One region of the Brevundimonas sp. GCM10030266 genome, then DNA from elsewhere that is predicted to be linked to it. Evidence: riboswitches for the same ligand, from Rfam matches in the RefSeq annotation. Region 1 holds a riboswitch; the other holds the start of a gene.
The links. A riboswitch is a leader RNA that binds a small molecule or an ion and turns the genes downstream of it on or off. The one in region 1 is predicted to bind cobalamin.

Region 1 (15,605 bases):
CGCCGGTCGGACCATGAGCCGGACCGAGGCCAAGCGTCGCTTTACGGTGGAGGACCACGTCCGCGCCACCCAGGGCGTCGAGTGCCGCAAGGACGCGGACGTGATCGACGAAACGCCGATGGCCTACAAGGACATCGACGCCGTGATCGCGGCCCAGTCCGAGCTGATCGAGGTCGTGCACACCCTGCGTCAGGTGGTGTGCGTCAAGGGATGACGGAGGCCGGTCGCGCGCAAGCGTGGCCGGCTTTCGTCGTTCAGCCCTCCGCCGGGGCCTTCGGCGCCCGCGACGCCAGCACCTTCCTCAGCTGACGCCCGACCGCCAGCGGCCGCCCGTCCTGCGCCCAGGCCGTCGCATCCTCGACCGTCCAGCCGCCGTGGCTGTCGCGCGAGACGAACTCGAAATAGGTCCAGCCGTCAGGGGCCGCGTCCTCGGGGATCGGGCCGAAGAAGTCGTAGCGCAGGTCCGCCGTGGCCGAGATGGCCGGCGGGGCGGGCAGCATGGTCCAGTAGACCGGGAAGGTGGCGTCCAGCAGGAAGGCCAGACGGGCCTCGTCCAGCGGCTTGCCGTCCACAGTGCGCATCCACACCCCCATCCGATCGGTCTCGTTGCGCCCGAACAGCTGGATGCCCCCGACGAAGCGGTGCTCGACGTGCCTGATGAAGTGCGGCCCGAACTGCGGGTCCATCGGCGTCAGCGGCTGCTCCAGCAGCGGCGGCGGCGTGATGGAGGCGGCGCGCAGCTCCGGCCCCTCGCCCGGCGCGCCGAAGGTGACCAGGCCGGTCATCGCCAGCCGGTCGCCCTGCCCCGCCTTCACCAGCCCATAGGCGGCGGAACGGCCGCCCCGCAGCAGTTCACTGTTGATCGTCATCGGCTCGAACTTCGCCCCGATGTGGAACTGGGTCGCCACCGTGCGCAGAGGGGCGCTGATCCCCAGCGTCTCGCGCGCCGCCTTCGCCGCCAGCGCCGCCATCAGCCCGCCGAAGGGCGAGCCACGCTCGGCCGGCATCATCGTCGGGGCGTTGGAGAAGGAGCCGGTCATCGGGGCCAGCAGGCCGCCCTCGCCGTCCTCGGTCAGGGTCAGGGCTTCATCGAGGGTCTGGAAGGTCATGCGATCGGTCTATCGGCGCAAAAGGACGGGCGGAAGACCGGAATCCTCCGCCCGAAGTTCAAGGGACCACGAAACGCCCGGCGGTCGCCCGCAACACGTCCGTAGTGAAACAAGACTGACTTAGTGGGTTCAGATTGGCAACCCTCTTGCAAATCAGCTGACGTGGGGTCACCTTTGCGGGCATGGGACGCACCGCCGACTATTCTCGCCAGAGCTGCACCATCGCCGGCACCCTCGAGGTGATCGGCGATCCGTGGACCCTTCTGGTCATCCGCGACGCCTTCAACGGCGTCAGCCGCTTTGAACAGTGGCAGGAGCGGCTCGGCGTCGCCCGCAATGTTCTGGCCGCGCGCCTGAAGACCCTGGTCCAGCACGGCGTGCTGGAGCCCCGCCTCTATTCCGAGCGCCCGCCGCGCAACGAGTACGTCCTCACCGCCAAGGGCAAGGATCTCTATGGCGTCCTGGTCACCCTGCACGCCTGGGGCGCCAAGCACGTCTATGGCGAGGAAAACGCCGGGCTGAAGATGGTCCACAAGACCTGCGAGCACGATCTCAACCCGCGCATCGCCTGCGCCCACTGCAACGAGATCGTCAAACCGCGCGACATCCAGCTGATCCACGACCGCAACCGCCCGACCGTGGGCGAGGTCATGCCGGCCAAGGACGAGGCGGCCTGAGGGCTGCTGCCTTCCACTGACAGCAGGGGGCCGTCATGCTGGCCCCATGACCGACTCACACGCTGACGGCCGCTGCGGCTGGTGCGGGACCACCGACGCCCTCTACATCGCCTATCACGACGAGGAATGGGGCGTGCCCGAGTATGACGCCCGCGCCCTGTGGGAGAAGCTGATCCTCGACGGCTTCCAGGCCGGGCTGGCGTGGATCACCATCCTGCGGAAGCGCGAGGGCATCCGCGACGCCTTCGACGGTTTCGATCCCGAGAAGGTCGCCGCCTATGGCGAGGCCGACATCGAACGGCTGCTGGCCGATCCGCGCATCATCCGCTCGCGCGCCAAGATCAACGCCGCCATCCGAGGCGCCCAGATCTGGCTGGAGATGCGTGACAACGGCGAGGATTTCTCCGCCTGGCTCTGGTCCTTCGTCGGCGGGTCGCCGATCCAGAACGACTGGTCCGACTTCCGCGAGGCCCCGGTGAAGACGCCCGAGAGCGAGGCCATGGCGAAGGCGCTGAAGAAGCGCGGCTTCAACTTCTGCGGCCCGGTCATCGTCTACGCCTTCATGCAGGCGGTCGGCATGGTCAACGACCACCAACGATCATGCTTTCGTCAGGTCGAGGTTCGTGCGATGGCCCGCACCTGATGTCCGACCGCGCCTTCCCCACCCTCGCCCTCGAGACCCTGCTGGCCCAGTCCAGCGGCGGGCTGGTCTGCGGCGTGGACGAGGCCGGGCGCGGGCCGTGGGCCGGGCCGGTCTCGGCGGCGGCGGTGATCCTTAATCCCGACGACCTGCCCCCCGGCATCGACGACTCCAAGGCCCTGACCGAGAAGCGCCGCGCGGCGCTGGAGCCGGAGATCAAGGCCCGCGCCCTCGCCTGGGGCGTCGGCTTCGCCTCGGCGCGCGAGATCGAGGAGCTGAACATCCTCGGCGCCACGGGTCTGGCCATGTGCCGCGCCATCGGGGCCCTGCAGGTTCCGGCGGTCGCGGCGCTCGTGGACGGCAACTACCGCTTCAAACTCCCCTGCCCGATCCAGACTGTCGTGAAGGGGGACAGCCTGTCCCTGTCGATCGCCGCGGCCTCCATTCTCGCCAAGACGGCGCGGGACCGGGTGATGATCGAGATGGACGCCCTCTACCCCGCCTACGGCTTCGCCCGGCACAAGGGCTACAACGCCCCGATCCATTCCGAGGCGCTCCGCCTCCACGGCCCTTGCCCCGAGCATCGACGCTCATGGGGACCGGTGAAGGCCTTGCTTGAAGGTCAGACCTGAAGCGCGCCGCCCAGCAGCACGCCCATCAGGGCCGCGACCACCCCGCCGCCCACGACCACTGCCCAGCCGGGAATGGCGCCGACCATGTCCTTGACCGTCGGCTCGGGCGTCTCGACCGTATCGTTGGCGGGCCGGTGTTCGAAACGACTGGCGCCAGGGGCCTTCCAGGCGACGACGCCGAACGCATCGGCGGCCCGGTCATAGGCGCGAACGCCTTCCATGCGGCGCGAGGGGGTCATGGTCATCTGTTCCATGCCGGACACAACGGCCCGGGAGTCAGGCCGTTCCCTTACGCGGCCTCTGCGATCTCGATCCGGCGCTCGCCGACCACGAACAGATATTCGACGTTCCGCAGCCGACCGACCGCCCCGACCTTCTCGCCCTTGGGATTATGGATGCCGATACGGGCGCCGACGTAGCGGGGCCGGGCGATCTCGATCACCTGCACCTCCCCCCGCGCGGACAGCATGGCGACCAGCTGATCGCGGCTCAGATAGCCCTCGTCATTGAAGGAGACGACCAGATTGGGGGCCTTCAGATTGGCGATCACCGATTCCAGCGCCGGGCCGATGCCGGGGCGGCTGTTGAAGGCGCTCTTGCGGGTCTTCACGTCGATCCGCTTGTTGGCGACGCCATAGGTCTCGGGCTTGTCCCACAGAACCAGACTTTCCCAGCAGTGGTAGTTCCCGAGGTAGGAATGCTGGTTGTACGGCGGGTCCAGATAGACGAGGTCCGCCTCGATCTCCGGCGCGATCTCAACGGCGTCCGCATGGGTCGCCTTGCAGGGACCGCCCGCCACGCCCGGCAGGATGTCTGGCATCCGCAGCTCCAGCCGCTTCAGCGCCCTTGGAGCCCAGGACTTCATATAGGCCATCTGCAAACCGGCCGTGGAATCGACCCGATCCGCCGCCTCCATCAGGGCCACCAGCGCGACCGCCTCCAGCTCCGGCTCCAGCGCCATCGCCGCGATCCGCTCGCGCAGGGCGTCGATGACGGCGCCGTTGTCGGGATGGAAGAAGCGGGCATCCTCGCAGAAGGCCTTGGTGAACCAGCCCGCCTCGGGCTTCACCGCGCGTAGCTCGGCCAGGACGCCTTCCGCCCGCTCCATCCAGCGCTCCCGGTCGGCCTGCACATAGCCGACGGCCAGGGTGTGGGCGTAGGCGTTGTGGTCATTCGACCAGACCCGGAACCCCTGCCCCTTCAGCGCATGGCCCACCCGTGCCGAGCCGGAGAACAGGTCGCACACCGCTCCTCCCTGCGGCAGCAGGGCGGCGACCGTGGCCGACACCTGACCGAGCAGGGCGCGCTTGGAGCCGATGTATTTGATCAAGACGCCCCTTCCTCCCCCTCCGGGGGAGGGGGACCGCGAAGCGGTGGAGGGGTGTCAGCCCCACACCGTATTTCCGGCCCGCGCCCCTCCACCATCCTTCGGATGGTCCCCCTCCCCCAAGGGGGAGGAACTGGTCAGCGCTTGCCCTTCTTGGTCGGAGCATGCGCCAGACGCAGCAGATTCGCAGCCCCCGGCGCGCCGAAGGGCGTTCCGGCGAGGATCAGGATGCGCTGGCCGGGCTCGGCGAGGCCGTAGGTCATGGCGCTGGTCACCGCGTCCTCAGTGACATCCTCCAGCGAGGTCGGCTCCTTGCCCAGCCGGGTCTCCAGCCCCCAGACCAGCGCCAGACGGCGGGCGGTGTCGGGGTTCGGCGTCAGGGCCAGCACCGGCTGCAGCGGCCGCTCGCGGGCCATCCGGCGGGCGGTGCCGCCAAGAGTGGTGAAGACCACGATACAGGCCGTCGACTGGGCCTCGGCCGCCTTGCGCGCCGCGGCCACCAGGGCGTCGGCGTCGAAATCGTGCATGCCGGCGTGTTCGGCGTCCATCAGGCTGGGCCACAGGGGATCGCTCTCGACCCGCTCGATGATCCGGCTCATCACCGATACGGCCTCCAGCGGATACTGGCCCGAGGCGGTCTCGGCCGACAGCATCAGGGCGTCGGCGCCCTCATAGGCGGCGTTGGCCACGTCCGAGGCCTCGGCGCGGGTCGGCGCGGGGGCGCTGGTCATCGATTCCAGCATCTGGGTGGCGACGATCACCGGCACGCCGCGATCGCGGGCGGCGCGGATGATCTGCTTCTGGGCCACCGGCACCTCTTCCGGGTCCAGCTCCACGCCCAGATCGCCGCGGGCGACCATGACGCCGTCGCAGTAGTCCAGGATGCTGTCCAGCTGGGCCAGGGCCTGGGGCTTCTCGATCTTGGCCAGGCAGGCGGCCTTGCCCTTCACCAGCTGCTTCAGTTCGGCCATGTCCTCGGCCTTCTGCACGAAGCTGAGGGCCACCCAGTCGACACCAATGCGCAGGGCGAAGGCCAGGTCCTCGCGGTCCTTGGGCGTCAGGGCCGAAACCGGGATCACCGCCTCCGGCACCGCCACGCCCTTGCGGTCCGACAGCTTGCTGCCGCTCTCGACGGTGACATCGGCCCACTCGTCCGTCCGCTCGCCGACGCGCAGCCGCACCCGGCCGTCGTCCAGCAGCAACAGCATGCCGGTGCGCAGGGCCTTGAAGATTTCCGGGTGGGGCATCTGCACCCGCGTCTCGTCGCCCGGCGTCGGGTCGAGGTCGAAGCGCATCCTGTGCCCGGGCCCCACGTCGATCTCGACATTGGCGAAGCGGCCGAGACGCAGCTTGGGCCCCTGCAGGTCAGCCAGCACGCCCAGCGGCCGCTTGAGCGCCATCTCGACGCCGCGCACCGCCTTCAGCGCGGCCGCGTGATCCTCATGCGAGCCGTGGCTGAAGTTCAGACGGAAGACGTCCACCCCCGCCTGGGCCAGCGCCTTCACCGTTCCGGGCGCCCGGCTGGCGGGTCCAAGGGTGGCGACAATACGCGCGCGCCGGGCTCTGTTCATCGGGTGGCTCTGGTCTTCTTACGATTGCGAGCCCCTTGTGCCTGTGAAACGCGAAACGGGTAAAGTCGCTCCGGTTCCCGGAAACACGAAGTTATGGACGCGCCTCAGCGACCGGTCGGGCAGACCGAACCGCCCGGCGCCTGCAGGTCGATGCAGCGTCCGTCCAGATCGGCCGGCGTCTGCACACCGATAATCGGCGCCAGGGTCGGAGCGATGTCGATGGTGCGGATGGGCAGGAACCGCTCCTGCCCCTGCGCGCCCGGCCACCAGAAGATGATCGGCACGCGGCGGTCATAGTCCCACGGCGTGCCGTGGCCCGAAATGGTCCGACCGACCCGGCCGCCCATGACTACATTCTCCTTCAGCGCCGTGATGATGTCCGGCGACCGCTGCGCCACCGCCGACAGGCGCATGCGCTGACGCACCGTCATCAGGTCCGGCGTCAGGTCGGCGGGCGGCATCGGCTCGGCCAGCAGCACGTCGCGGCTTTCGGCGAAGGCGATGTCCGGATTGGCCCGCAGCAGCTCCAGCGCCGCGTTCAGGATGCGACCGCGCAGGGGCTCGGGCAGGCCCTTCTGTTCGGCGTCGCCGACCATGACGCCGCTTCCGCCCAGCGACAGCGGGCCGTAGTCGAGGCCGAACTGCGCCTTCAGCGTCTCGTTGATCCGGGCCATGGCGGCGGCGTCGCCGCGATGGGCGTGGGGATAGCCGCGAACCGCCAGCCGCTCCACGAAGTCCGAGCCGCCGTGGTCGGCCGTCAGCACCACGATCGCGCCCTGCGGCAGGCGCTCGAGGAAGCGGCCCAGCGCCGCGTCGAGACGATGCATCTGCTCGCACATCTCCGGCCCCTGGGTGCCGAAGGTGTGGCCGATCCGGTCGGTGCCCGACAGGCTGACGCCCAGCATGTCCACCACGCCGCGACGACCCAGTTGCTGCGTCTCCAGAAGTTCGGTCGCCGCCTCCAGCGTCAGTTCATCGAGGATCGGCGAGGTGTCGAGTTCGAACCGCTGCGGCGGCAGGCTCGAGCGGAAGGTCTGGCCATTGATTTCCCATTCGCCGTCCAGGTTCCGGCAGGCGTCACGGGTGTAGGTCCAGGACGGCGGTGTGGCGCGCAGGCGTTCGGCGATCCGGCTGTTCAGGGCGGCGACCGGCTGCAGCCGCGCCTCCGCCGTCTGGCCGGGCTCGACATAGGTCGTGAAGCCGAAGCCCACCGTATACCAGTAGGCCCCGTCGCCCTTGTGGCCGTTCAGGTTGATGGCGCCGCGATCCTTGCCCGAGACGGCGAAGACGCGGCTCTGCGGGCTGGCGGCCTTCAGCCAGTCGGCCAGGGTCGTGGCCTCAAGCTGTTCGGTCCCGACCACGCCGTTGTCGGTCGTGTCGTCGCCGTGCGCCAGATGGTTCACCGGCGAGAACAGGCAGTAAACCTCCTTGCCCGTCGCCGGATCGACCCAGTCATTGGCCGGAATGCCGGTGCGGGCCGGGTTCATGCCGGTCAGGACGGTGGAGTGGCCCGGGCAGGTCTCGGTCAGGCCATGCTGCTGGAAGCCGTTGGCGTGCACCCGCCCCTGCTGCGCCAGCGTGGCCAGGCCACCGGTGAAATCGTCACGATACTGGTTGAACAGATTGGCGCTGAACTGGTCGATCACCAGCGTCACCACCAGCGTCGGCCGGGCGGTCGCTTCCGTCGCCGGAGCCGGGGCTGGCGCCGGGGTCTGCGCCTGGGCGGCAGGCGTCCAGCCCTGAACAGCGCCGCATCCGGCGAGGGTCAGAAGCGCGGCGGCGGCGGCGAAGGTGGTGCGGACTCGGGTCACGGGGGCGTCTCCTGCGGGTCGCTGCCGCCTAGCGCTCCAGCGCGACAGCTCTGCGACAGGCCCGGACTGCTACGCTCCGCACTCCGCCGAGGCCACCCCTCTTCCCGGATTTATCCCGCGCTGTAGCTGGTCTTGATCTGGGTGAAGAACTCCGCCGCGGCGAAGCCCTGCTCGCGCGCGCCATAGCTGGACGACTTCGTCCCGCCGAACGGTACGTGATAGTCGACGCCCGCCGTCGGCAGGTTGACCATGGTCATCCCCGCCTTGGCCCGGCGCTGGAAGTCGCGGGCGTGCTTCAGGCTGCTGGTGACGATGCCCGCCGACAGACCGAACTCGACGCCATTGGCGATCTCCAGAGCTTCCTCGTAGCTCTTCACGCGGATGGTCGAGGCGACGGGGCCGAAGACCTCCTCATTGTTGATCCGCATGTCGGCGGCGGTGTCGGCGATCAGGGTCGGCTGGACGTACCAGCCGGGCTTGTCCAGCTTCAGGCGGTCGCCGCCGGTGACGATGCGGGCGCCCTCGCCGCGCGCGATATCGGCGTAGGTGTAGGAGGTCTCCATCTGGGCCTCGCTGACCGCCGGCCCAATCTGGCTGTTCGGATCCAGCGCATCGCCGACGCGCAGGGCCGCGACCTTCTCGGCCAGCAGGGCGACGAACTTGTCATGGACGCCGTCCTGCACGATCAGGCGACTGGAGGCCGTGCAGCGCTGGCCGGTGGCGAAGAAGGAGCCGTCCAGCGCGATGTTCACCGCCCGCTCCAGATCGGCGTCGTCCAGCACGATCAGCGGGTTCTTGCCGCCCATCTCCAGCTGCACCCGGGCCTGACGCTTCACCGCGCCCGCCGCCACCCCGGCGCCGACACTTTGCGAGCCGGTGAAGGAGACGCCGACGATATCCTTGTGGTCAACGATGGCCTGACCGACGCCGCCGCGACCGATGACCATGTTCAGCACGCCCTTCGGCAGGCCTGCCTCATGCAGGATGGCGACCAGCGCCTCGGCCGTGGCCGGGGTCGGACCGGCGGGCTTCAGCACCACCGTATTGCCGAACGCCAGCGCGGGCGCGGCCTTCCAGGCCGGGATGGCGATGGGGAAGTTCCACGGCGTGATCAGGCCATAGACGCCGACCGGCTGGCGATAGGTCTGGATCTCCACGCCCGGACGGGTCGAGGCCAGGTTCTGGCCGTGCAGGCGCAGGGCCTCGCCGGCGAAATACTTCAGGATGCGGGCGGCGCGGGCGGTCTCGCCGATGCCTTCCGGCAGCGTCTTGCCCTCCTCGCGCGACAGCAGGCGGCCGACCTCTTCCTTGCGCTCCATCAGCAGGGTTCCGGCCCGGTCGAGCACGTCCGATCGCGCCTCGGGCGAGGCGTCCGCCCAGGCCGGGAAGGCCGCCTTCGCCGCCGCCACGGCGTCATCGACATCCGCCGCCGAGCCGTCGGGCGTGCGGGCCACGACCTCGCGCGTGTCCGACGGGTTGCGGCTTTCGGCGGGACGATCGCCCCCGACCCGATCGCCGTCGATCCAGTGCGAGAGTTCGAGCGTGTCGGTCATGGCAGGCGGTCCCGGAGACAGTCAGAAGGCCGGCGACCCTAGAGCGATGCGCCGCCTTTCGCCAATCATCGGCGGGCGGATCAGGCCGACAGTTCCCTCCGGACGATCTCGGCGCCGGCGCTCAGGGCGCGCAGCTTGCCGTTGGCGACCTTGCGGGACAGCGGGGTCATGCCGCAGTTGGTGCAGGGATAGAGCTTGTCGGCGTCGACGAACTGAAGCGCCTTGCGCAGGGTGTCGGCGACCTCTTCCGGCGTCTCGATCGTGTCGGTCGCCACGTCGATGGCGCCGACCATCACCTTCTTGCCCCGAACGAGTTCGATCAGCTCCATAGGCACGCGCGAGTGCTGGCACTCCAGCGAGATGATGTCGATGCTCGACTTCTGCAGGTTGGGGAAGGTCTGCTCATACTGCCGCCACTCGGAGCCGAGGGTCTTCTTCCAGTCGGTATTGGCCTTGATGCCGTAGCCGTAGCAGATGTGGACGGCGGTCTCGCATTTGAGACCCTCGGCGGCGCGCTCCAGCGTCGCGATGCCCCAGTCGTTGGCTTCGTCGAAGAAGACGTTGAAGGCCGGCTCGTCGAACTGGACGATATCGACCCCGGTCGCCTCCAGTTCCTTCGCTTCCTCATTGAGGATCCTGGCGAACTCCCAGGCCAGCTTCTCGCGGCTCTGGTAGTGGGCGTCATAGAGGGTGTCGATCATCGTCATCGGCCCGGGCAGGGTCCATTTGATCGGCTTGTCGGTCTGGGCCCGCAGGAATTTCGCATCCTCGACGAAGACCGGCTTCGAGCGCGACACGGCGCCCACCACCGTCGGCACGCTGGCGTCGTAGCGATTGCGGATCCGCACCGTCTCGCGCTTCTCGAAGTCGACGCCGTCCAGGTGCTCGATGAAGGTAGTCACGAAATGCTGACGCGTCTGTTCGCCGTCGCCGACGATGTCGATGCCGGCCTTCAGCTGATCGTCCACGGACAGGCGCAGGGCGTCCTGCTTGCCGGCGACCAGTTCATCGCCGTCCAGCTTCCAGGGCGACCACAGCTGCTCGGGCGTGGCGATCCAGGAGGGCTTCGGCAGGCTGCCGGCGGTCGAGGTGGGGAAGAGTTTGCTCATGGGAAGGTCTCGTGAACGCGTAACAGATCAGGCGGCGGCGAAATCGGCGGACCACTGCGCCAGCAGGGCCCGATGCGGCCTGATGAACCGCTCCTCGACGAAGCGTCCCTGTTCGACGGCCAGCCGGCTGCGCTCCTCCCGGTCGTAGACGATGCGGGTCAGGGAATAGTCCTGATATTTCAGGCTCGGCTGGTACTGGTCGGCCGCCGGCGAGTTGGCGTTGTAGATTTCGGGCCGATAGATCTTCTGGAAGGTCTCCATCGTCGCGATGGTGCTGATCAGCTCCAGATCGGTGTAGTCCGCCGTCAGATCGCCGATGTGGTAGAAGGCGAAGGGCGCCACGCTGCCCCGGGGCATGAAGTAGCGGACCTTCATCCCCATCTTCGCGAAATAGTCGTCGGTCGGCGAGAACGCGTCGTTCTCATACTCCAGGCCCAGCACCGGATGCGCCTTGCCGTTGCGGTGATAGGTCTTGTTGCTCGACACGCTCAGGCAGATCACCGGCGGTTTGGCGAAGGCTTCCCGATAGGCGGCCGAGTTCAGGAAATGCCTGAACAGCTTGCCATGCAGGTCGCCGTAGTCCGCCGGAGCGAAGGCGCCCGGATTGGCCTTCATATGGGCCGGCAGAACGACGCTGAAGTCGTAGTCGCGGACGTAGGATGAGAAGTTGTTGCCGACGATGCCGTTGGTCCGCTCGCCCGTCTCCCTGTCGACCACGATCGTCTGCAGGATCTCGAACTGCGGGAAAGACTCCCGGTCATCCTCGCCCCCGACGTTCAGCGCCGCCGAGACGATGTTGAGCTCCACCGCGTAGCGGTCCCCGCGCGGATTGTCCTGATCCGCAAGCGAATTGAACCGGTTGTCGATCATGCGCAGGGTGTTGCGCAGGTTCTCCTGACGGCTCTCGCCCCGGGCCAGATTGGCGAAATTGGTGGTGAGCCGCGTGCTCTCGGCCGGGTGATAGTCCTCGTCGAACGCGATGCTCGAGAGGGTGAAGGTGAAGTCGGCGGCGGTCATGGGAGTCTCTGCCGTTGATGCTGTGGCGGGACAGCGGACAGGGACGCGCGATCGCCCGCGCGGATCAGTCCCGTCGCGGCGCTCATGCGACCTGACCGGACACCCCGCCGGAGGACGTTATCTGTCGGGGCAGGTCTCCTGGCTCACGGGTCACGGCTTCCGGTCCGGCCTTCCCGGGATTGGACTCCCAGTGACACGAGATGAACCTTCGGCTCGCCGCTCACAGTTGCGGGGGCAGCGCCGGCTTCACACCGGCTTCCCTCTTAGCTCCGCGCCCTCCGGAGAGGACGCGCAGAACCACGACGCCGCCAGACTGACACAGACGCGCCGGATGTCAATAATCACATAAAGATATCTTTATATGATTATGTGATTTTCAGATCGTGTCGTCCGGAACGAAGACCGCGCCTTCCATCAGACGTCGGGCGCTCCGGCTCATGATCGCCTTGGTGATGGTCCAGCCGCCGTCCTGCTGCACGGCCTCGGCGCCGACGCGCAGGGTCCCGGACGGGTGGCCGAAGCGCACCGACTGACGCTCGCCGCCCCCCGCCGCCAGATTGACCACCGTGCCGGGGATCGCCGCCGCCGCCCCGATAGCCACCGCCGCCGTGCCCATCATGGCGTGGTGCAGCTTGCCCATCGACAGGGCGCGGACCAGCAGGTCCACATCGGCCGCCGCGACCGCCTTGCCGCTGGATGAGACATAGTCCCTGGGCGGCGAGACGAAGGCGATCTTGGGCGTGTGCTGGCGCTTGGCCGCGCCTTCGAGGCTGTCGATCAGCCCCATCTTCAGCGCCCCGATGGCGCGCAGGGCCTCGAACCGCTTCAGGGCCGCCGGATCGCCGTTGATGGCCTCCTGCAGCTCCGTGCCCGCGTAGCCGAGGTCGGCGGCGTTGACGAAGATCGTCGGGATACCCGCATTGATCATCGTGACGGTCAGCTTGCCGCCCGCGACCAGATCCTCGGGGACGTCCAGCGCGTCGATCAGGTTTCCGGTCGGGAACATGGCCCCGCCGTCGTCGCCCTCGCCTTCATCGGCGGGATCGAGAAACTCCAGCACGATCTCGGCGGCGGGGAAGGTCACCCCGTCCAGTTCGAAGTCGCCGGTCTCCTGCACGGCGCCACCACTGACCGGAACTTGGGCGATGATGGTCTTGCCGATATTGGCCTGCCAGATGCGCACGGTCCGCACGCCGTCCGACCCCGCATCGACATAGCCGGCATGGATCGCGAAGGCGCCCGCAGCGGTCGACAGGTTCCCGCAGTTGCCGGACCAGTCGACGAAGTCCGTGTCGATCGACACCTGACCGTACAGATAGTCGACGTCATGCCCCGGCCGGTCGCTGGGCGAGATGATGACGCATTTCGAGGTGCTGGAAGTCGCGCCGCCCATGCCGTCGATATGCTTGCCATAGGCGTCGGGACTGCCGATCACCCGCTGGAACAGTCGGTCGCGCGCGGCGCCGGGAACGCGGCAGGACTCAGGCAGATCCTCCAGCCGGAAGAAGACGCCCTTGGAGGTACCGCCGCGCATATAGGTGGCGGGAACGCGGAACTGACCGGACATCAGGCGGCGGCCTCCGAGTCGAGGAAGTCCTGGGCGAACCGCTGCAGCACCCCGCCGGCCTCATAGATCGACACCTCCTCGGCCGTATCCAGACGGCACTTCACCGCCACCGTCTCTTCCGAACCGTCGGTGCGATGGATGACAAGCGTCAGCTCGGCGCCCGGCGCGGGCGTGCCGATGACGTCATAGGTCTCGGTGCCGTCCAGCTTCAGGCCCAGACGGGTCACGCCGTTGATGAACTCCAGCGGCATGACGCCCATGCCGATAAGATTGGTCCGGTGGATGCGCTCGAAGCCCTCGGCGACGATGGCCTCGACCCCCGCCAGACGCACGCCCTTGGCGGCCCAGTCCCGCGACGAGCCCTGGCCGTAGTCGGCCCCCGCGATGATGATCAGCGGTTGGCGACGGCCCAGATAGGTCTCGATCGCCTCCCACATGCGGACCACCTCGCCGTCCGGCTCCAGCCGGGCCAGCGAGCCCTTCTTCACCGCCCCGTCGACCACGGCCATTTCATTGACCAGCTGGGGGTTGGCGAAGGTCGCGCGCATGGCGGTCAGGTGGTCGCCACGGTGGGTGGCGTAGGAGTTGTAGTCCTCCTCCGGCACGCCCATCGAGGTCAGATATTCGCCCGCCGCCGAGGTCGGCAGGATGGCGTTGGACGGCGACAGGTGATCGGTCGTGATGTTGTCCGGCAGGATGGCCAGCGGCCGCATCCCCTTCAGGGTGCGCGGGCTGGCCGCCAGGGCGCCGAGGCCCTCGGTGTCCCAGTAGGGCGGACGGCGGATATAGGTCGACATCGGCCGCCAGTCGTACAGCGGGCTGACCGGGGCGCCGATGATGGTCCGGCGCGCGAACATCGGCTCATAGACGTTGCGGAACTGCTCGGGCTTCACGTGCTCGCCGACGATGGCGTCGATCTCGGCGTCCGTCGGCCACAGGTCCTTCAGGCGGATTTCCGACCCGTCCGGGGCGATCCCCAGCACGTCCTGCTCGATGTCGAACCGCACCGTCCCGGCGATGGCGTAGGCGACCACCAGCGGCGGCGAAGCGAGGAAGGCCTGTTTCGCATAGGGGTGGATGCGGCCGTCGAAGTTGCGGTTCCCCGACAGGACAGCGGTCGTATAGAGGTCGCGGTCGACGATCTCCTTCTGGATCACCGGGTCCAGCGCGCCGCTCATGCCGTTGCAGGTGGTGCAGGCGAAGCCGACGATGCCGAAGCCCAGCGCCTCCAGCTCGGACAGCAGGCCCGCCTCTTCCAGGTACAGCTGCGCCACCTTCGAACCGGGGGCGAAGGAGGTCTTCACCCACGGCTTGCGGTCCAGCCCCAGCGCGCGGGCCTTCTTCGCCACCAGACCGGCGGCCACGACGTTGCGCGGGTTGGAGGTGTTGGTGCAGCTGGTGATGGCGGCGATGATCACGCCGCCGTCGGGGATCAGGCCCTCGCGCTCCTCGGCCCGCGCGCCTTCCAGATCGACGGCCACGCCGCGCTCGTGCAGGGCCGAGGTCGGCAGGCGGCGGTGCGGGTTGGACGGCCCGGCCAGATTACGCTCGACGCTCGACAGGTCGAACTCCAGCACCCGCTCGTACTCGGCGGTCTTCAGCGCCTCGGCCCACAGGCCGGTCGTCTTGGCGTAGGTCTCGACCAGGGCGATCTGCTCCGGCTCGCGGCCGGTCAGGCGCAGATAATCAATGGTCTGCTGGTCGATGTAGAACATCGCCGCCGTCGCCCCGTATTCCGGGCACATGTTCGAGATGGTGGCGCGGTCGCCGATGGTCAGGCTGTCCGCCCCCTCGCCGAAGAACTCCAGCCAGGCGCCGACGACCCGCTCCTTGCGCAGGAACTCGGTCAGGGCCAGCACGATGTCAGTGGCGGTGATGCCCTCATGGCGACGACCGGTCAGCTTCACGCCGACGATGTCCGGCAGGCGCATCATCGACGGACGGCCCAGCATGACCGTCTCGGCCTCCAGACCGCCGACGCCGATGGCGATGACGCCCAGCGCATCGACGTGCGGGGTGTGGCTGTCGGTGCCGACGCAGGTGTCGGGGAAGGCCACGCCGTCGCGCGCCTGAATGACCGGGCTCATCTTCTCCAGATTGATCTGGTGCATGATGCCGTTGCCGGCCGGGATGACGTCGACGTTCTCGAAAGCGCGCTTGGTCCACTCGATGAAGTGGAAGCGGTCCTCGTTGCGGCGGTCCTCGATGGCGCGGTTCTTGGCGAAGGCCTCGGGATCAAAGCCGGGCGCCTCGACGGCCAGCGAATGGTCGACGATCAGCTGGGTCGGCACCACCGGATTGATCTTGGCCGGGTCCCCGCCCTGATCGGCGATGGCGTCGCGCAGGCCCGCCAGATCGACCAGCGCCGTCTGGCCCAGGATGTCGTGGCAGACCACGCGGGCCGGATACCAGGGGAAGTCCAGATCGCGCTGGCGCTCGACGATCTGCGTCAGGGCGGCGGTCAGCGAGGCCGGATTGCACCGCCGCACCAGCTGCTCGGCCAGCACGCGCGACACATAGGGCAGGCCGTCATAGCCGCCCGGGCGGATCGCCTCGACCGCCGCGCGGGTGTCGAAATAGTCCAGCGCCGTG
Region 2 (15,605 bases), on a different contig from region 1:
GGTCCGGTCAGGGGATCGGCGACCGGCGGGAACAGGCCCGCGATGCCCTCGGCGATGGACAGGCCGTTGCGGATGGCGGCCAGATCGCGCGGTCCGCCCCGGCCCAGCGCCAGTCGCGAAACAGCGCGCGCCACGTCCGACGACGCCTTCAGCCCGTCGCGAACATCCCGGCGCAGGTCGCGCCGCTCCAGCAGCCATTCGACCGCATCCAGTCCGTGATTGATGGAGATGGTGTCCCGCAGCGGCCGGGCGATCCGTTCGGCCAGTGCGCGCGCCCCGCCCGATGTCACGGTCCGGTCGATACAGGCCAGCAGGGAGCCGTCGCGTTCGCCGCGCTGGGTGCGGTCGATCTCCAGGCTGAGCCGGGTCGCCGGATCGATGGCCAGGAAGCCGGTATCGCCCGAGCGGCGCGGCGGCGTCAGGGCCGGGATCTTGCCGGCCTGCGTCGTCTCCAGATAGGCGGCGATCAGGCCCAGGGCCGAGACCTCGGCCTCTTCAAACGCGCCGAAGCCGTCCAGCGAGGCGACGCCATACAGCCGCTCCACCCGCACCTTGGCCCCGACCGGCTCGGCCAGAGCCTGCGGCAGGGCCTGCACCACCCCGCCCGAACTGTTCAGCGCGTCTTTCGTGTCCTCGTCCGAGAACAGCCGGTCCGGGACCAGAACCTCCGACGGTCGGAACGAGGCCAGGGTTGCGCCGAGGTCTTCCAGCGGACAGGCGACCACATCGACCAGTCCTCCGGCCAGCTCGACCACCGCCACCGCCGCCCGCCCCTTGCGCACCGCCACGGCGGCCAGCCGGTTGGCGCCGCGCGCATCCAGCAGGCTGTCCTCGGTCAGGGTGCCCGGCGTGACCACCCGCACCACGCCGCGATGCACCACCGCCTTGCCGCCGCGCTTCTTGGCCTCGGCGGGGTCTTCCAGCTGTTCGCAGATCGCCGCCTTGAACCCCTGCCGGATCAGCCGCGCCAGATAGCCGTCCAGCGCATGCACCGGCACGCCGGCCATCGGGATATCCTCGCCCTGATGCTTGCCCCGCTTGGTCAGGGTGATGCCCAGCGCCGCCGCCGCGATCTCGGCGTCCCTGAAGAACAGCTCGTAGAAGTCGCCCATCCGGAAGAAGAGGATGGCGTCCGGCTGCCCGGCCTTGGCCGTCAGATACTGCGCCATGAAGGGCGTCGCGCCCTCCAGCGAGGGAACGGCGTCGGTTTGCGGCGGGTGGGCGAGGGGAGCGTTCATGCGTGGCGTCAGGGTGACGGATCAGGGCCGTCCTCTCAAGCGTGATCCGCCCGTCTTGCACAAGCATCGCCGCACTGCGACAAGCCGCACCGGCGGTTAAGGGAACGCGGTCAGACACCGCGGCTGTGCCCGCAACTGTAGGCGGCGAGTTCGCTGTCCGTCCGGGGCTCGCCCCGGCGCCACTGGTCCCCGGGCCGGGAAGGCGAGGGCTTCGAGTTTTGACCCGCAAGCCAGGAGACCTGGCCGCCACCGTCGCTCGCTCCTGTCCGGGACCAGACAGCAGCGCGGGACTTCCGTCGCAGCGACCCGATCTTGCGCCGTCCGGACCATTCAGGCCCGGCGGATCGGCTCGCTCATGATGGCCCCACGCGCGTCTTCGCGGGGCCGAAGGGGTTCCCGCTCAATGAAGCGCTCCATTCTCCTGTCCACGGCGGCCCTGACCGCCGCCCTCGCCGCCCCGGCCTTCGCCCAATCGGCGAATGAGCTGGAAGAAGTGGTGGTCACCGCCACCCGCATCCCGGCCATCGTCAGCGATACGCCCGGCGCCCGCGTCATCGACAGCGCCGCCATTGAACAGCGCGGCGCCGTCTTCGCCGCCGACATCCTCAGCGACGTGCCCGGCTTGTCGGTCACGCGTTCGGGCGCCTATGGGGGCGTGGCCCAGGTCCGCATGCGTGGCGCGACGCCCGGCAAGACCCTGGTGCTGGTCGACGGCGCACCCGTGAACGACGCGGCCGAGCCGAACGGCGCCTATGATTTCTCAGGCTTCGATCTGGGGGATGTCGAGCGCATCGAAATCCTGTCGGGTCCGCAGTCCTCGCTGTGGGGCTCGGACGCCATCGGCGGCGTGATCGCCTTCACCACCCGCGAGATCAACGGCGTCCGCGCCGAGGCCGAGGCCGGCAGCTTCGACACCGCGCGCGGTCGCTTGGCCGTCGGCACGGCCAATGAGACCTGGGCGCTGGGCGGCTATGTCTCGCGCTTCACCACCGACGGCATCTCCGTCGCGGATGAAGCGAACGGCAATCCGGAAGCCGACGGGTTCGACAACACCACGGTCGGCGTGCGCGGCCGCTATGCCGTCTCTCCGGCGGTGAAGCTGGACGGTTCGGCCCGCTGGTCGCGCAGTGAGGCCGACCTCGATAACGGCTTCCCCATCTCCGACAACGCCGACCGGTCGGAGTCCGAACAGTGGTCCGGCGTCCTCCGCGCCACCGTCGATGCGCTGGGTCTGGAACATCAGTTCAGCGTCTCGGGCTCGAACATCGAGCGCGAGACCTTCAGCGCCTTCGGCTCGGTCTTCGAGGCCGACCGTCAGGCCTATCGCTGGCAGGCCAATGGCGAGACGGGCGCGACCACCTACGCCTTCGGCGCCGAGCGGGAGGAAAGCCAGGGCAGCCTGTCGACGGGCGCCGACGTCAGCCTTGAGAACACCGCGGCCTTCGCCACCGGCCGCTATCAGGTCACGGAGGCCCTGAGCGTCACCGGCGGCCTGCGCTTCGACGATACGGACTTCGGCTCCAAGACCACCGGCCGCGTCTCGGCGGCGTGGGACTTCGGCCCGGGCTTCACCTTGTCGGGCGCCTACGGCACCGGCTTCAAGGCGCCGTCCGTCAGCCAGGCCGCCTGCGACTACTGCTACGGGCTGGCCGTCTTCCCGGTCCTGTCGCCGGAAACGGCGGAAGGTTATGAGGCGGCGCTGGGCTGGCGCGCACTCGACGGCCGGATCGAAGGCCGGGCGACGGTCTATCGTCTGGACATCGAAAACCAGATCACGCCCTTCAGCGCGGCCGACTTCTCGTCCTACTATTATGTCAATCTGGCCAGAACCCGGACCGAGGGCGTCGAACTGGAAGGCCAGATGGTGCTGACCAACGGCTTCGATCTGAGCCTCGCCTGGGCCTGGACGGACGCCCGCGACGACACCACCGGCGCCCGGCTGCTGCGCGTGCCGGAACAGTCGGGTTCGGCCACCCTCGGCTGGACGGGCGACCGCCTGTCCGGCGCCCTGACCGTCCGCGCCGAAAGCGATCAGGACGACTCGGGCGGGGTGCGCGACGGCTTCATCACCGCCAACGTCAACGCGGCCTATGAACTGACCGACAACGTCACTCTGACGGCGCGCGTCGAGAACCTGGCGGACGAGCACTACCAGCAGGTGCTGGGCTACGGCGAGCCGGGTCGCTCCGGCTACGTCGGGATCAGGCTGCGCTACTGATCCGGGCGCGAAGCCCGGCCGCCCCGGCGGCCGGGTGCTCGAGCTGCAGCTTCTCCCAGTCCAGGGCCGGCGCCGGCGCATGTGCGGCGGCCAGGACGGCGCGAATCTCGGCGGCGGAGGCCGCGCTGGCGATGACCGCCGAGACCTGCGGCAGGCTGAGCGTATAGGCCAGGGTCGCCTGCATCGGATCCACCCGGGCCTCGGCCAGACGGCGGCGGATGCGCGACAGCTGCGGCGCGTGATGCGCCATTTCCGGCGGCAGGGCGTCGCCGCTCATGAACAGCAGGCCGCCCGCGAAGACCGACGACCCATGCAGATCGACGCCCAGCGAGGCGATCTCGTCCAGCACGCCGGTGCGATGCACCCGCTGGTCCAGCAGGCTGCAGGGCAGTTGCACCACGTCCGGCTGGAAGCGGCGGGCCAGCAGCGCCGGGCCGTCCTCGACGGTGGCGCAGAAGCCGATGCGGCGGAACAGGCCGCGATCCTTCAGCGCCTGCATCCGGTCCCACAGGGCGCGGCCCTCGGCGCCGACCAGATCGGACGCCCGCGAGGCCAGAAGCGTATCGCCGCGCGGCAGGCCCATCCGTTCCAGCGAACGGCGGGCGCGCGCCTCGACGCGATCGACGCCCTCCTCGATGGAGACGGTGCGGACGGTCACGCGGAAGGGCGAGGGGAAAGGCCAGGCCTGCCCCAGCAGGCGTTCGCCGTCTCCATCCGGGCGGGTCGCCACGACCGTCACGCCGGCGTCGGCGGCGGTCTGCAGCAGGAAGCGCAGCGCGTCCTCGCGCGCACCGGCGGGCGCGGGTGTGGCGCGTTCAGGCTGGTGCACGACGGCGAGCGCCAGCTTTTCGACCGGGGACGGGGCGCGGTTGGGGATCACGACCCTACCTTGCGCGCGAATGCTTAAGGCCCCCCTTCCGAGACATTGACCGAATCTTACCCGCCGAACGCCGATCCGCGCATTTTCATTAGTCCAATCTGAAGGATAACTCCTTTCCCCGCCGACTGCGGGCTGCGAGGAAATCGCACACAATCCACAGGAGAATTCGGCGACGGATGATCGGGGAATGGGAAGACATCGCCGTGCGACAGGGAATAATCCTCCCCGGACGCCCCCTGCCCCAATCCCGCCCTTGCATCACAGGGCGTCAGGCCCTTTAAGCGCGCCAAATGCAAGGAACGCCTCCCCGCGTTCGTCGAAGGATCATGCCCATGTCGTCCGACGCCTCCAAGAAGCCCGTCAAGAAGGTCGTGCTCGCCTACTCCGGCGGCCTGGACACCTCGATCATCCTGAAATGGCTGCAGACCGAATATAACGCCGAGGTCATCACCTTCACCGCCGACCTGGGTCAGGGCGAGGAACTGGCCCCGGCGCGCGAGAAGGCGCTGAAGATGGGCATCAAGCCCGAGAACATCTTCATCGACGACCTGCGCGAGGAGTTCGTCCGCGACTTTGTCTTCCCGATGTTCCGCGCCAACGCCCTGTACGAGGGCCAGTACCTGCTCGGCACCTCGATCGCCCGTCCGCTGATCGCCAAGCGCCAGATCGAGATCGCCCGCCAGCTCGGCGCCGACGCCGTCTGTCACGGCGCCACCGGCAAGGGCAATGATCAGGTTCGCTTCGAGCTGGGCTACTATGGTCTGGAGCCCGACATCCGCGTGATCGCGCCCTGGCGTGAATGGGAGTTCAAGTCGCGCGAGGCCCTGCTCGACTTCGCCGAGCGGCACCAGATCCCGATCGCCAAGGACAAGCGCGGCGAGGCCCCCTTCTCGGTCGACGCCAACCTGCTGCACTCGTCGTCGGAAGGTAAGGTTCTGGAAGACCCGGCGGTCGAGGCCCCCGAGTTCGTCCACCAGCGCACCATCTCGCCCGAAGACGCGCCGGATCAGGCCACCGTCATCACCATCGGCTTCGAGAAGGGCGACGCCGTCTCGATCAACGGCGAGGCCATGAGCCCGGCGACGCTGCTGACCGCTCTGAACCAGTACGGCCACGACAACGGCATCGGCCGTCTGGATCTGGTCGAGAACCGCTTCGTCGGCATGAAGTCGCGCGGCGTCTATGAGACCCCGGGCGGGACCATCCTGCTGGCGGCCCACCGCGGCATCGAGTCGATCACGCTGGACCGCGGCGCCATGCACCTGAAGGACGAACTGGCGGTGAAGTACGCCCACCTCGTCTACAACGGCTTCTGGTTCTCGCCCGAGCGCGAGATGCTCCAGGCCGCCATCGACTACTCGCAGCAGAAGGTGTCCGGCACGGTCCGGGTCAAGCTCTACAAGGGCAACGCCACGGTCATCGGCCGCGAGAGCGAGCAGAGCCTGTACGACCAGGATCTGGTGACCTTCGAGGAAGGCGTCCAGGCCTACGACCACCACGACGCCGAGGGCTTCATCAAGCTGAACGCCCTGCGCCTGCGCGTGCTGGGCAAGCGTAACGCGCGCGGCTAGGCTTCCTCCCTGTTCAACGGGGGGGAACCGATGCAGATCACGGGAAAACTGGCCGTCGTCGCGGTCACGCTGGCGCTTGCCGGCGGCGCGACCGCGGCGGTCGCGCAGGACCGGCCGCCGGCTACAGCCGCCGCGGAGGCGACGCTGGCGCAGGCCATCGCCCTTAAGATCCGCGAGATGGCGGGCGAAATGGACGCCGCCTACCGCGGCGCCCGCGGCGACCGGGACCGTGCGCAACGCGACATGGAAGCCGTCGCCGCCCGGTATCAGCCGCTCTTCGACGCCCACGCGGCGACCCTGCGGGATCTATTGGCGCCGAACATCGCGGCGGCGACGGACGAGGCTGAACGCGAACGCATGCTTGCCGGCGCGCAGCAGGCGGAAGCGAGCCTTCGGGAACTGCCCGCCAGGATGCCCGCGCTCATGTTCGACACCCAGGCGCGGGTGGACCGGGCCAGCCGGGAAGCCGCCATCGCCGGAGCCTTGGCCGGCGTCTTCATGGCGCGCTGACTTAGTCCGGATTTGGCGGGAGGGGCTGGGGCCGGTAGGGTTGGCGTCCCCCCTGGCCTGCAAGAGCTCTGCCGATGTCCATCCGTCTCATCCTCGCCGCCTCGGCGCTGCTGGTTTCCGCTCCCGCCGCCCTGGCCCAGGAAGCCCCCGCCGCCCCGCCCGTGGCCCCGGCTCCCGTCGATCCCGCCGAAGCCGCCTTCCAGCTTCGCGCCCAGGCCTTCCAGACCGAGTTCCGGACCATGGCCCAGGAGATGGACGCCGTGGTCAAGGCCGGCGGCGATCAGGCGCGCGTGAACAGCGATCTGGACGCCATCGAGGCCCGCTACCAGCCGAAAATGCAGGCCTTCGTCGATGAACTGACCGTCTTCCTTCAAGCGCAGGCGGCCAAGGAAACGGACGCGGAAGAGAAGGCTGAAATGCTCCAGACCATTCCGGTCGCGACCCAACAGATCCTGGGCCTGCCGGCCATGATCCGCAGCCAGATCGTTGCGGCCGCAGCCGCAGCCGCGGCTGAAGCTCCCGCCTCTGCCGAATAGGGCTTGGCGCGCACAACGGCCGCTCCTGGCCGCCTTACCGCGATTTCACTTGAGAACGCCCGGCGTTGGGCGGACCTTCCGGTCCTGCCCTTCGCTGGAGCCGTTCGATGATCAAGGCCCTCTCCCTCGCCGCCGCCCTCACCGTCCTGCCGATCACGGCGGCGGTCGCGGCCGACCCGCAAACCACCGCGTCCGATGCGTCCAGCGATGCGGCCGAAGCCGCCATCGAGGCCGCCGCCGAACGGCTGGAGACCCGCATGGAGGCCTTCGGCGAACGCGCCGACGCCATCTCGGACGACGACGCCCTGTCCGAGACCGAGAAGAAGACCCGGATCGCCGCCCTCTGGGCCGAGTATGAGCCGGACGTCACCGCCTTCACCGCCATCGTCACCGAACACGCGGGCGCCATCGCCGGCGCGGCGCTGGCCGACGTGGACATCGGCGGCATCATCGAGGAGGCCATGGCCGGGGTGAATGAATCCGGCGTCCTTCACGCCGCGACCGGCGTCGCCGCCAACGGCGCCTGGGCCTCGAACGATCCCGAGCACATGGCCACCTACGGCCTGGTCGCCGAATACGCCTTGGGCGAGGCGCTGGATTCGATCGACGAGGTCACCGGCGGCGAGATCGACGTTTCGCTCGAGGACGCCGAGGCGGGCACCGTCGCGGTGGCCGTGGCGACCCCCGCCCCCACGCCGTCCCCGGCGCGCGCCGACTGACAGCTTGACCGCGGGCCACGCCGGTCCGACAGGATCGGCGCATGGACCTTCCCGTCGATCCGCATCTCTACGCCACCTTCCTGGGGGTGATGGCCGTGATGGCGGTCACGCCCGGACCGGCCAACGTCTTCTCGGTCGCCAACGGGGTCCAGCGCGGCAAGGCCGGGGCCATGGCCGGCGTGGTCGGGATGAACGCCGCCACCCTGGTCTGGTTCGGCGCGGCCGCCCTGGGTCTCGGCGCGCTCGTCTCGGCCTTCCCCGAGGTCTTTCGCTTCATCTCCATCGCCGGCGCCCTCTATGTCGCCTGGCTGGGATACCGGGCCCTGCGCGGCGCCTTCGCGACGGCGGCCGATCCTGACGCCCCGACCGTGAAGATGGGCCGCAGCGCCCTGATCGACGGCTTCATGGTCCAGATCGCCAACCCCAAGGCCATCCTGTTCTTTACGGCGGTCCTGCCGCCCTTCATCGACGTCAACCGGCCCGCCGCGCCTCAGTTGGCCCTGTTCGCGGTCGCCGCCATCGGCATGGACGTGGTCAGCATGTCCGCCTACGGTCTGGGCGGGGCGGCCTTGTCCAGGCGCATGTCCGAACCCAGATTTCGAAAGGGCTTCGCCCTTCTGACCGGCGTTCTCCTGATCGCTGCCGCCGTGCTTATTCTTTCGCGTTTATAACGGCTTGCCGACATTGGAACCGGCGCCGTTCATGTCCCGTTCAGCCGAGAAGGCGCTAAGTAGGCGCATCAAGGAGCATCCCATGAACACCCGTTTCCTCAAGCCTGTGCTGCTGGTGACGGCCGCGGCGCTCGCCCTGTCCGCCTGCGCCACCGCAACGCCCTACGCCCCGGCCGGCCCTGACAGCCGCTACGGCTATTCCGAACAGCGCGTCGATTCCGACCGTTTCCGCGTCAGCTTCGCGGGCAATTCCGTGACCTCGCGCGAACAGGTCGAGATGTCGCTGCTGCTGCGCGCGGCCGAACTGACGCTGGAAAATGGCCACGACTGGTTCGCCACCGTGAACCGCGCCACGGACCGCGATGTCCGCCTGCAGGCCGTGCCGGACCCGTTCTATTATGACCGGTACAGCCCTTACTGGGGTCCGTCGTGGCGCTATTACCGCCGCGGCTACTGGAGCCCGTGGGGTTATCGCGATCCGTTCGGCCGTGACTTCGACGTGCGCGAGATCGACCGCTTCGAGGCCACCGCCGAGGTCGTCCTGGGTCGCGGCTCCAAGCCGACCAACGATCCCAACGCCTTCGACGCCCGCGAGGTCGTCAACAACCTCGGCTCGCGCGTTCCGCGCAGCTGATCCGTCCACCGGACTGCAGAAAGGCCCCGCCGGTTCGCCGACGGGGCCTTTTTGTTTATCCCACCCGGGGCGACTTCAGCCGCCGCTTGTTGGTGTGGGTCGCAGGCGCCGAGCCGAGGTCCGCGGGGATCTCGCCCTTGAAGTAGAACCGCTGCCACTGCTCCTTCGTCGCCTCGGCGTCGCCGGCGGCCAGCCGGTTGTTGAAGTCCGACCGCGACTTCAGCCAGGCGTCATACTGCCCCTTCATGTTCGGGTTGGACTCCAGCGACCGGATCACCGGCTCGAAGGCCTCGACCTTGCGGTGCTCCACCGGGGTGATGAAACAGAAGGGCTCGCCCTTCTCGAACTTCACCTTGCCGGGGCGGGTGAAAATCCAGTTCATCGTGAAGGGGAAGGGCAGCCAGTCCGTCTCGATCAGGCCCACCAGCGGCTGGATGCCGTCCTTCACATGGTTGGGCGATCCGCCGGCCAGCATCCCCCAGCCCGGAGGCGTGCGGAACAGGTACTGCGGATGCAGGGTCAGCACCCCGCGCGAGAAGTGCGAGGTCACGAAATGGCTGAGCTGCGGATTGGGTCGCTCCGGCGTGATGACGATGTCGTTCTGGCTTGGCCCGCCGTTCCACTCGGCCGTGAAGGTGAAGGGGACCAGGATCTCCCACCCCGTCGTATTGGCCATGTTCAGCGGCAGGCAGCGATAGGGGTGCCGCTGGGCGAAGGCGTCCATCCAGTTCCGCGAGACCCGGCCCGGCACCAGATCCGGCGGTTGCCGCGACATCGGATAGCATTCCAGTTCCACGGGCGGTCTCCGGCGGGTAAGCGAATACGGTCCCTCCTCCCTACCGAAGCCCGATGACCGAAGACAACCCGACCGCCTCCGTCCCCGTGGCCGAACCGGCCTTCGACCGCGACCGCCTTCTGGACTGGATGGCCGAACAGGGGATCGCGCAGACCACCCACGACCACCCCGCCGTCTTCCGCGTCGAGGAGGGGCTGGAGCTCAAGGCGGCCATGCCGGGCGCCCACACCAAGAACCTCTTCCTCAAGGACAAGAAGGGGAAGCTGTGGCTGATCTCGGCCCGGCAGGACACAGTGGTCGATCTGAAGCGGGCGCCGAAGACCATCGGCTCGGATCGCCTCTCCTTCGGCAATGAGCATCTGCTCTACGAGACCCTGGGCGTCCGCCCCGGCTCGGTCACGGCCCTGGCCCTGATCAATGACCCGGACCAGCGCGTGACCTTCATCCTCGACAAGGCCCTGTGGGACGCCGACATCGTCAACTTCCACCCCCTGACCAACACCGCCACGACCGCACTGGCGCAAGGCGAGTTCCGCAAGGCGCTGGAGGCCATGGGCCGGGCGCCGGTGAGGGTGGTGGATTTTAAAGCGATGGCGGCGGACTGACGCCTCAGGCCGGCTCACCACCGGTGCGGAGGTGCAGACAGTACCCCATCGTCACCGCGATGCCCGCCGCCACAGCGGCGCACCCGCCCCAGACTGCCGCATCCACCGGCGCGAACGCCCAGAAGCCCGCATAGATCAGCCCGCTGATCACCATGGACCAGCCGCCGACCCGGTTGGCCTTCCGGGCCTGGGCGCTGGGCACGAAAGCCTTGGGCATCCGGTTGCCCAGCCACACCAGCATCAGGCCGATGGCGCCCATGACGATGCGGTTCACGCCGTCACTGTCCAGATAGCCCATCTGCCGGGCCAGACTGGCGGCCAGCGCCAGGGCGATCAGCCCGCCTGCCCACATCAGGCTCGGGATCAGGTCCTTCTCCATCGCGCAGTCTCCTTTCCGGGCTCCGGCGTCTCCGCGCCGAGGCCGAATGAATGGACGAAGCCCAGCAGCGCCTCCTCGAGCACCGACAGCTTCAGGTGATAGATGACCGACTTCCCGGTCTTCTCGGCGTGCACCAGATCGGCCTCCTTCAGCACCGCGAAATGCGCCGACATCGTCGGCTTCGACACGTCGAACTGATCACTCAGCTCGCCCGCGCTCATCGGCCCCTGCCGCAGCAGCTGCAGGACCCGGCGACGGGTGGGATCGGACAGGGCTTTGAAGACCGAACTCATATTATGATGATTAGCTAATCATCGAAATGAGTCAAGCGACCTTCTTTTCCGGGTGGTTTGCTGACTTTTCGTCCGTCCCCGTGCTAGAGCCCCGCGCGTCTCCCCGACCCCATTCCAGACACGGACGTCGCCATGCCCGCCGCTCCCGATTTTCCCCCCGCGCCGAACCGCGTGGCGCCGAAGCGCGCCCTGATTTCGCTGAGCGACAAGACCGGTCTGGAGGAAGCCGCCCGCGCCCTGCACGATCTGGGCGTCGAACTGGTCTCGACCGGCGGCACCCGCGCCGCCATCGCCGGGTTCGGCCTGCCGGTGAAGGATGTGGCCGACCTGACCGGCTTCCCGGAAATGATGGACGGCCGGGTCAAGACCCTGCACCCGGTGGTGCACGGCGGCCTGCTGGGCGTGCGGGATGAACCCAGCCACGCCGCGGCCATGGCCGAACACGGTATCGGCGGCATCGATATCGCCTGGATCGACCTCTATCCGTTCGAGGCCACGGTAGCCTCGGGCGGTGGTTTTGAAGCCGCCGTCGAGAACATCGACATCGGCGGCCCGGCCATGATCCGCTCGGCCTCGAAGAACCACGGCTATGTCGCGGTCTGCGTCGACAAGGATGCGGTCGATCAGGTGCTGGAAGCGCTGAAGGCTGATGGCGCCACTTCGCTGGAGCTGCGCAAGCGCCTCGCCGCCCGCGCCTTCGCCCGCACCGCCGCCTATGACGCCGCCGTCTCGGGCTGGTTCGCCGGTCAGGTCGGCGACGAGGCCCCGGCCCGCAAGTCGATCGCCGGCTCGCTGGCCCAGACCCTGCGCTACGGTGAGAACCCGCACCAGACGGGCGCCTTCTACCGCACGGGCGAAGCGCGCCCCGGTGTCGCCTACGCCACCCAGATCCAGGGCAAGGAGCTGGGCTACAACAACATCGCCGACGCCGACGCCGCCTATGAGCTGGTGGCCGAGTTCGAGCAGCCCGCCGTCGTCATCGTCAAACACGCCAACCCCTGCGGCGTGGCGGTCGGCAAGGACCTGTCGGAAGCCTACGCCCGCGCGCTGGAATGCGACGCCGTCTCCGCTTTCGGAGGTGTGATCGCGGTCAACCGCCCGCTGAACGGCGCCGACGCCCGCGCCATCACCGACATCTTCACCGAAGTGGTCATCGCCCCCGGCGCCGACGATGAGGCGAAGGAAGTCTTCGCCGCCAAGAAGAACCTGCGCCTGCTGATCACCGACAGCCTGCCCGACCCGCACGGCGCGGGCGAAGTGTTCCGTTCGGTCGCCGGCGGCTTCCTGGTGCAGTCCCGCGACCGCAGCCTGATCAAGCCTTCGGACCTGAAGATCGTCACGCGCCGCCAGCCGACGCCGACCGAGATCCAGGACATGCTGTTCGCCTTCACCGTGGCCAAGCACGTGAAGTCCAACGCCATCGTCTACGCCAAGGACGGCCAGACGGCCGGCATCGGCGCCGGCCAGATGAACCGCCGGGACTCGGCCCGCATCGCCGCCATCCGCGCCAAGGAAGCCGGCGAAGCCAAGGGTCTGGCCCATTCGCTGGCCGAGGGGTCGGCCTGCGCGTCGGAAGCCTTCTTCCCGTTCGCCGACGGCCTGCTGGAAGCGGTCGCGGCAGGCGCTACGGCGGTGATCCAGCCGGGCGGCTCGATGCGTGACGCCGAGGTCATCGCCGCCGCCGACGAGAAGGGCATCGCCATGGCCTTCACCGGAGTTCGGGTCTTCCGGCATTAATTCTGGCGCTAGCGCTCGGCTCGCGGTGCCTCGCTGCTTGAGCGCGGACGGTGCAGGGGTGTGGGTCGATGACAGCTGTCCGGATCATTGAGGCCTCGCCGAATGATCCGGCGGCGGTCCGGTTGCTGGACGCGCTGTCCGATGCGTTGAGCGCCATCACCGGCGATGACGGGCGCGCGTCCTTCGACCCCGCGCAGGCGGACGAGTCCGGTTCGGTCTTTCTGCTGGCGCTGGATGGGACGGACCAGCCGGTCGGCTGCGGCGTCCTGCGTCCGCTGGCCGAGGGGGTCGGCGAGATCAAGCGGATGTATGCCGCGCCCGGCACGAAGGGCGTGGGCGCGGCCCTGCTGGCGGCGCTGGGGGCTGAGGCGGAACGGCTGGGTTATGCGACGCTGAAGCTGTCGACCCGGCGGGTGAACCACCGGGCCGTCGACTTCTATCGCCGTCAGGGCTGGAGCGAGACCGACCCCTTCGGCCGTTATGTCGGGCGTCCGGAGTCGATCTGCATGGCCAGGGTGATCAGTCCTCGATGACCTCATGGGCGCCGACGGCTCCGGCGCGCCAGTAGCCGGCGGCCTTCATCGCCTTGGGATCAAAACCCATGGCGACGACGACGCCCCGCAGCGTCCGCGCGACCTGGCTTTCGCCCGCGATCCAGACGTAGGCGTCCTCACGGGGGATGTCGGCCAAGGCGGCTTCCACCGCCGCCTGCAGGCCATCGACCCGGCCGCGCGGCCCGCCGTTGCGATCCACACGAACCACCGTCAGCTCGGCGGCGCTGGTCAGCGGCGGGGCCGAGGCTTCATCCTCGACCTCCACGATCACGGTCGCCTTCACCCCGGCGGGCAGTTCCTCCAGCCGTCGCGAGATGGCCGGAACCGCCGTCTCGTCGCCGATCAGCACGTGATGGGCGAAGGCGGTCGGGACGATGAAGGAGCCGCGCGGCCCGCCGACGCCCAGCTGCGAGCCGGGCCGCGCCGCCATGACCCAGTCCGTCGCCGGACCGCCGTGACCGACCGCGAAGTCGATGGTCAGGGTCTTCGCCGCCGTGTCCCAGACACGCGGGGTGTAGTCGCGCGCGGTCGGCCTCGGCTCGGGGAAGACCGGACCGTCCGGCCCGACCGTCGGCAGGACCAGAGGCTCGCCTTCGCGCGGCGGGAAGATCTTCACGTGATCGTCGAAGCCCAGGGAGACGAAATCCTCCAGATCCCCGGTCAGGACCACCCGCTTCAGCGACGGCGTCAGGTCGGAGACCTCGACCACCTCCAGCAGGCGGAATTTCAGCGAATGGCGGACGCGGCGGGGGATGCGCAGGGTATCGGTCATGCCTTTTCCACCCGGTCGGCGGCCTGGTTGAGGATGTCGGCGACGGCCTTGATCCGCGCCTCGTCCAGCGGGATGTCCTCGGCCAGCTTGGCGTGGACCACGCCGCGCAGGCGGGCGATCGCTTCGGCGATCGGGGTCGGACGGGCCGCGCGATGGGCGAACTTGGCAAGCATCTCGCGCAGGTCGGTCAGGGCGTCGGCGTTCTCCTCCAGCAGGGTCTGGCCCGCCTCCGTGATGGCGTAGCGCTTCTTGCCGCCCTCCTCGCGCCCTTCCAGCGCACCCATCTCCTCCAGCAGGGTCAGGGTCGGATAGATGACGCCGGGGCTGGGCGCATAGGCGCCGCCCATTCGGGTCTCGATGGCCTTGATCAGCTCATAGCCGTGGGCCGGGCCGTCCTCGGCGATCAGCGACAGGATCAGCCAGCGCAGGTCGCCCCGCGCCAGCAGCCGCTTTCCGCCGCCGCGATGGCCGCGCGGGCCGCCCCGACCGCCACCCGGCCAGCCGCGGCCGAACTCATTGCGCATGCCGCGCCCGAAATGGTGAGGGCCGCGATGGCCCCATCCGTGATGCCACATCTTCGCATCCTTGTTTTCGATATATCTGTTCATGGCGATTTAGATATATCTGAAACTGACCCGTCGCAAGGGGTGGCGTTCGCGGACAAAGCGGGGCTCACTGCGCCCATGGATACGCTCGCCGCCCGCTGGGCCCTGCTTGAACCCGGCGTCACCGTGATCGGCCCGGAGGACGACCGCCCACGCCCGGCCGTCCTCCTGTTCCACGGGTGCGGCGGGCTTCGCGCGCACATGACCCACTATGCCGAGGCGGCGAAGGCCGCGGGCTGGCGGGCCTTCATCATCGACTCCTACGGTCCACGCGGCTGGAGCCGGGAGCGGGCGCTGATGACCGTCTGCACCGGGCTGGTCCTGCGCGGCGACAAGCGGGCGGGCGATGTGCTGGCGGCGCTGGACGGCGTGTCCCGCAGACGGGACGTGGACGCGTCGCGCGTCTCACTGGCCGGCTGGAGCCACGGCGGATGGGGCATCATGGAGGCGATGAGCTCCGAACGGCACGGCCGGATGCTGGGCCTCGCCGACCCGAGCGGTGTCAGCCTTGACGGGGTCCGCGCGGTCTATCTGGCCTATCCCTACATCGGCCTGGGGGCGCTGAACCGGATGCGGCCGTGGAAGCATTGCCCCAAGACGCTGGCGGTCATCTCGCGCGGCGACCACCTGACCACCGTCCGAAACGCCGAACAGGTGCATGCCATGGTCCGCAACTGCGGGGCGGACGTCGAGACCTGGATCGCCGACGGCACCCACGCCTTTGACGAGCCCGGCGCGGCCAAACCCATGCGCTACCACCCGGAACTGGCCGACGAGGCCATCCGTCGCTTCGTCGCCCTGCTGGAAGACGTCGCCGTCGCGCCCGCAGTCTAACGCGGCTCCACCGTCACCGGCGCGCGGATGGAGTTGGCGACATAGCAGTGCTC

Region 2: another riboswitch for cobalamin. It lies ahead of ACFQQC_RS03485 (TonB-dependent receptor plug domain-containing protein); the one in region 1 lies ahead of ACFQQC_RS07760 (DUF1852 domain-containing protein).

Annotation. Positions count from the first base shown of each region.
Region 1 is NZ_JBHTCY010000002.1:251,576-267,180, forward strand. It holds gene ACFQQC_RS07705 (RtcB family protein) at 1-214, shown strand, start outside; gene ACFQQC_RS07710 (acyl-CoA thioesterase) at 255-1,109, opposite strand; gene ACFQQC_RS07715 (winged helix-turn-helix transcriptional regulator) at 1,292-1,786, shown strand; gene ACFQQC_RS07720 (DNA-3-methyladenine glycosylase I) at 1,833-2,429, shown strand; gene ACFQQC_RS07725 (ribonuclease HII) at 2,429-3,058, shown strand; gene ACFQQC_RS07730 (hypothetical protein) at 3,049-3,303, opposite strand; gene ACFQQC_RS07735 (DNA adenine methylase) at 3,348-4,388, opposite strand; gene pyk (pyruvate kinase) at 4,523-5,956, opposite strand; gene ACFQQC_RS07745 (alkaline phosphatase family protein) at 6,061-7,767, opposite strand; gene ACFQQC_RS07750 (aldehyde dehydrogenase family protein) at 7,878-9,320, opposite strand; gene ACFQQC_RS07755 (methionine synthase) at 9,401-10,429, opposite strand; gene ACFQQC_RS07760 (DUF1852 domain-containing protein) at 10,457-11,446, opposite strand; cobalamin riboswitch at 11,557-11,763, opposite strand; gene prpF (2-methylaconitate cis-trans isomerase PrpF) at 11,823-13,013, opposite strand; gene acnD (Fe/S-dependent 2-methylisocitrate dehydratase AcnD) at 13,013-15,605, opposite strand, start outside.
Region 2 is NZ_JBHTCY010000001.1:667,264-682,868, forward strand. It holds gene mutS (DNA mismatch repair protein MutS) at 1-1,238, opposite strand, end outside; cobalamin riboswitch at 1,337-1,479, shown strand; gene ACFQQC_RS03485 (TonB-dependent receptor plug domain-containing protein) at 1,642-3,456, shown strand; gene ACFQQC_RS03490 (aldo/keto reductase) at 3,440-4,336, opposite strand; gene ACFQQC_RS03495 (argininosuccinate synthase) at 4,669-5,907, shown strand; gene ACFQQC_RS03500 (hypothetical protein) at 5,938-6,417, shown strand; gene ACFQQC_RS03505 (translation initiation factor IF-2) at 6,492-6,953, shown strand; gene ACFQQC_RS03510 (hypothetical protein) at 7,061-7,672, shown strand; gene ACFQQC_RS03515 (LysE family translocator) at 7,714-8,343, shown strand; gene ACFQQC_RS03520 (hypothetical protein) at 8,426-8,977, shown strand; gene ACFQQC_RS03525 (DUF6065 family protein) at 9,033-9,773, opposite strand; gene ACFQQC_RS03530 (prolyl-tRNA synthetase associated domain-containing protein) at 9,827-10,378, shown strand; gene ACFQQC_RS03535 (ammonium transporter) at 10,383-10,757, opposite strand; gene ACFQQC_RS03540 (autorepressor SdpR family transcription factor) at 10,742-11,050, opposite strand; gene purH (bifunctional phosphoribosylaminoimidazolecarboxamide formyltransferase/IMP cyclohydrolase) at 11,183-12,787, shown strand; gene ACFQQC_RS03550 (GNAT family N-acetyltransferase) at 12,856-13,320, shown strand; gene ACFQQC_RS03555 (siderophore-interacting protein) at 13,307-14,113, opposite strand; gene ACFQQC_RS03560 (PadR family transcriptional regulator) at 14,110-14,688, opposite strand; gene ACFQQC_RS03565 (dienelactone hydrolase family protein) at 14,797-15,552, shown strand; gene ACFQQC_RS03570 (OsmC family protein) at 15,549-15,605, opposite strand, start outside.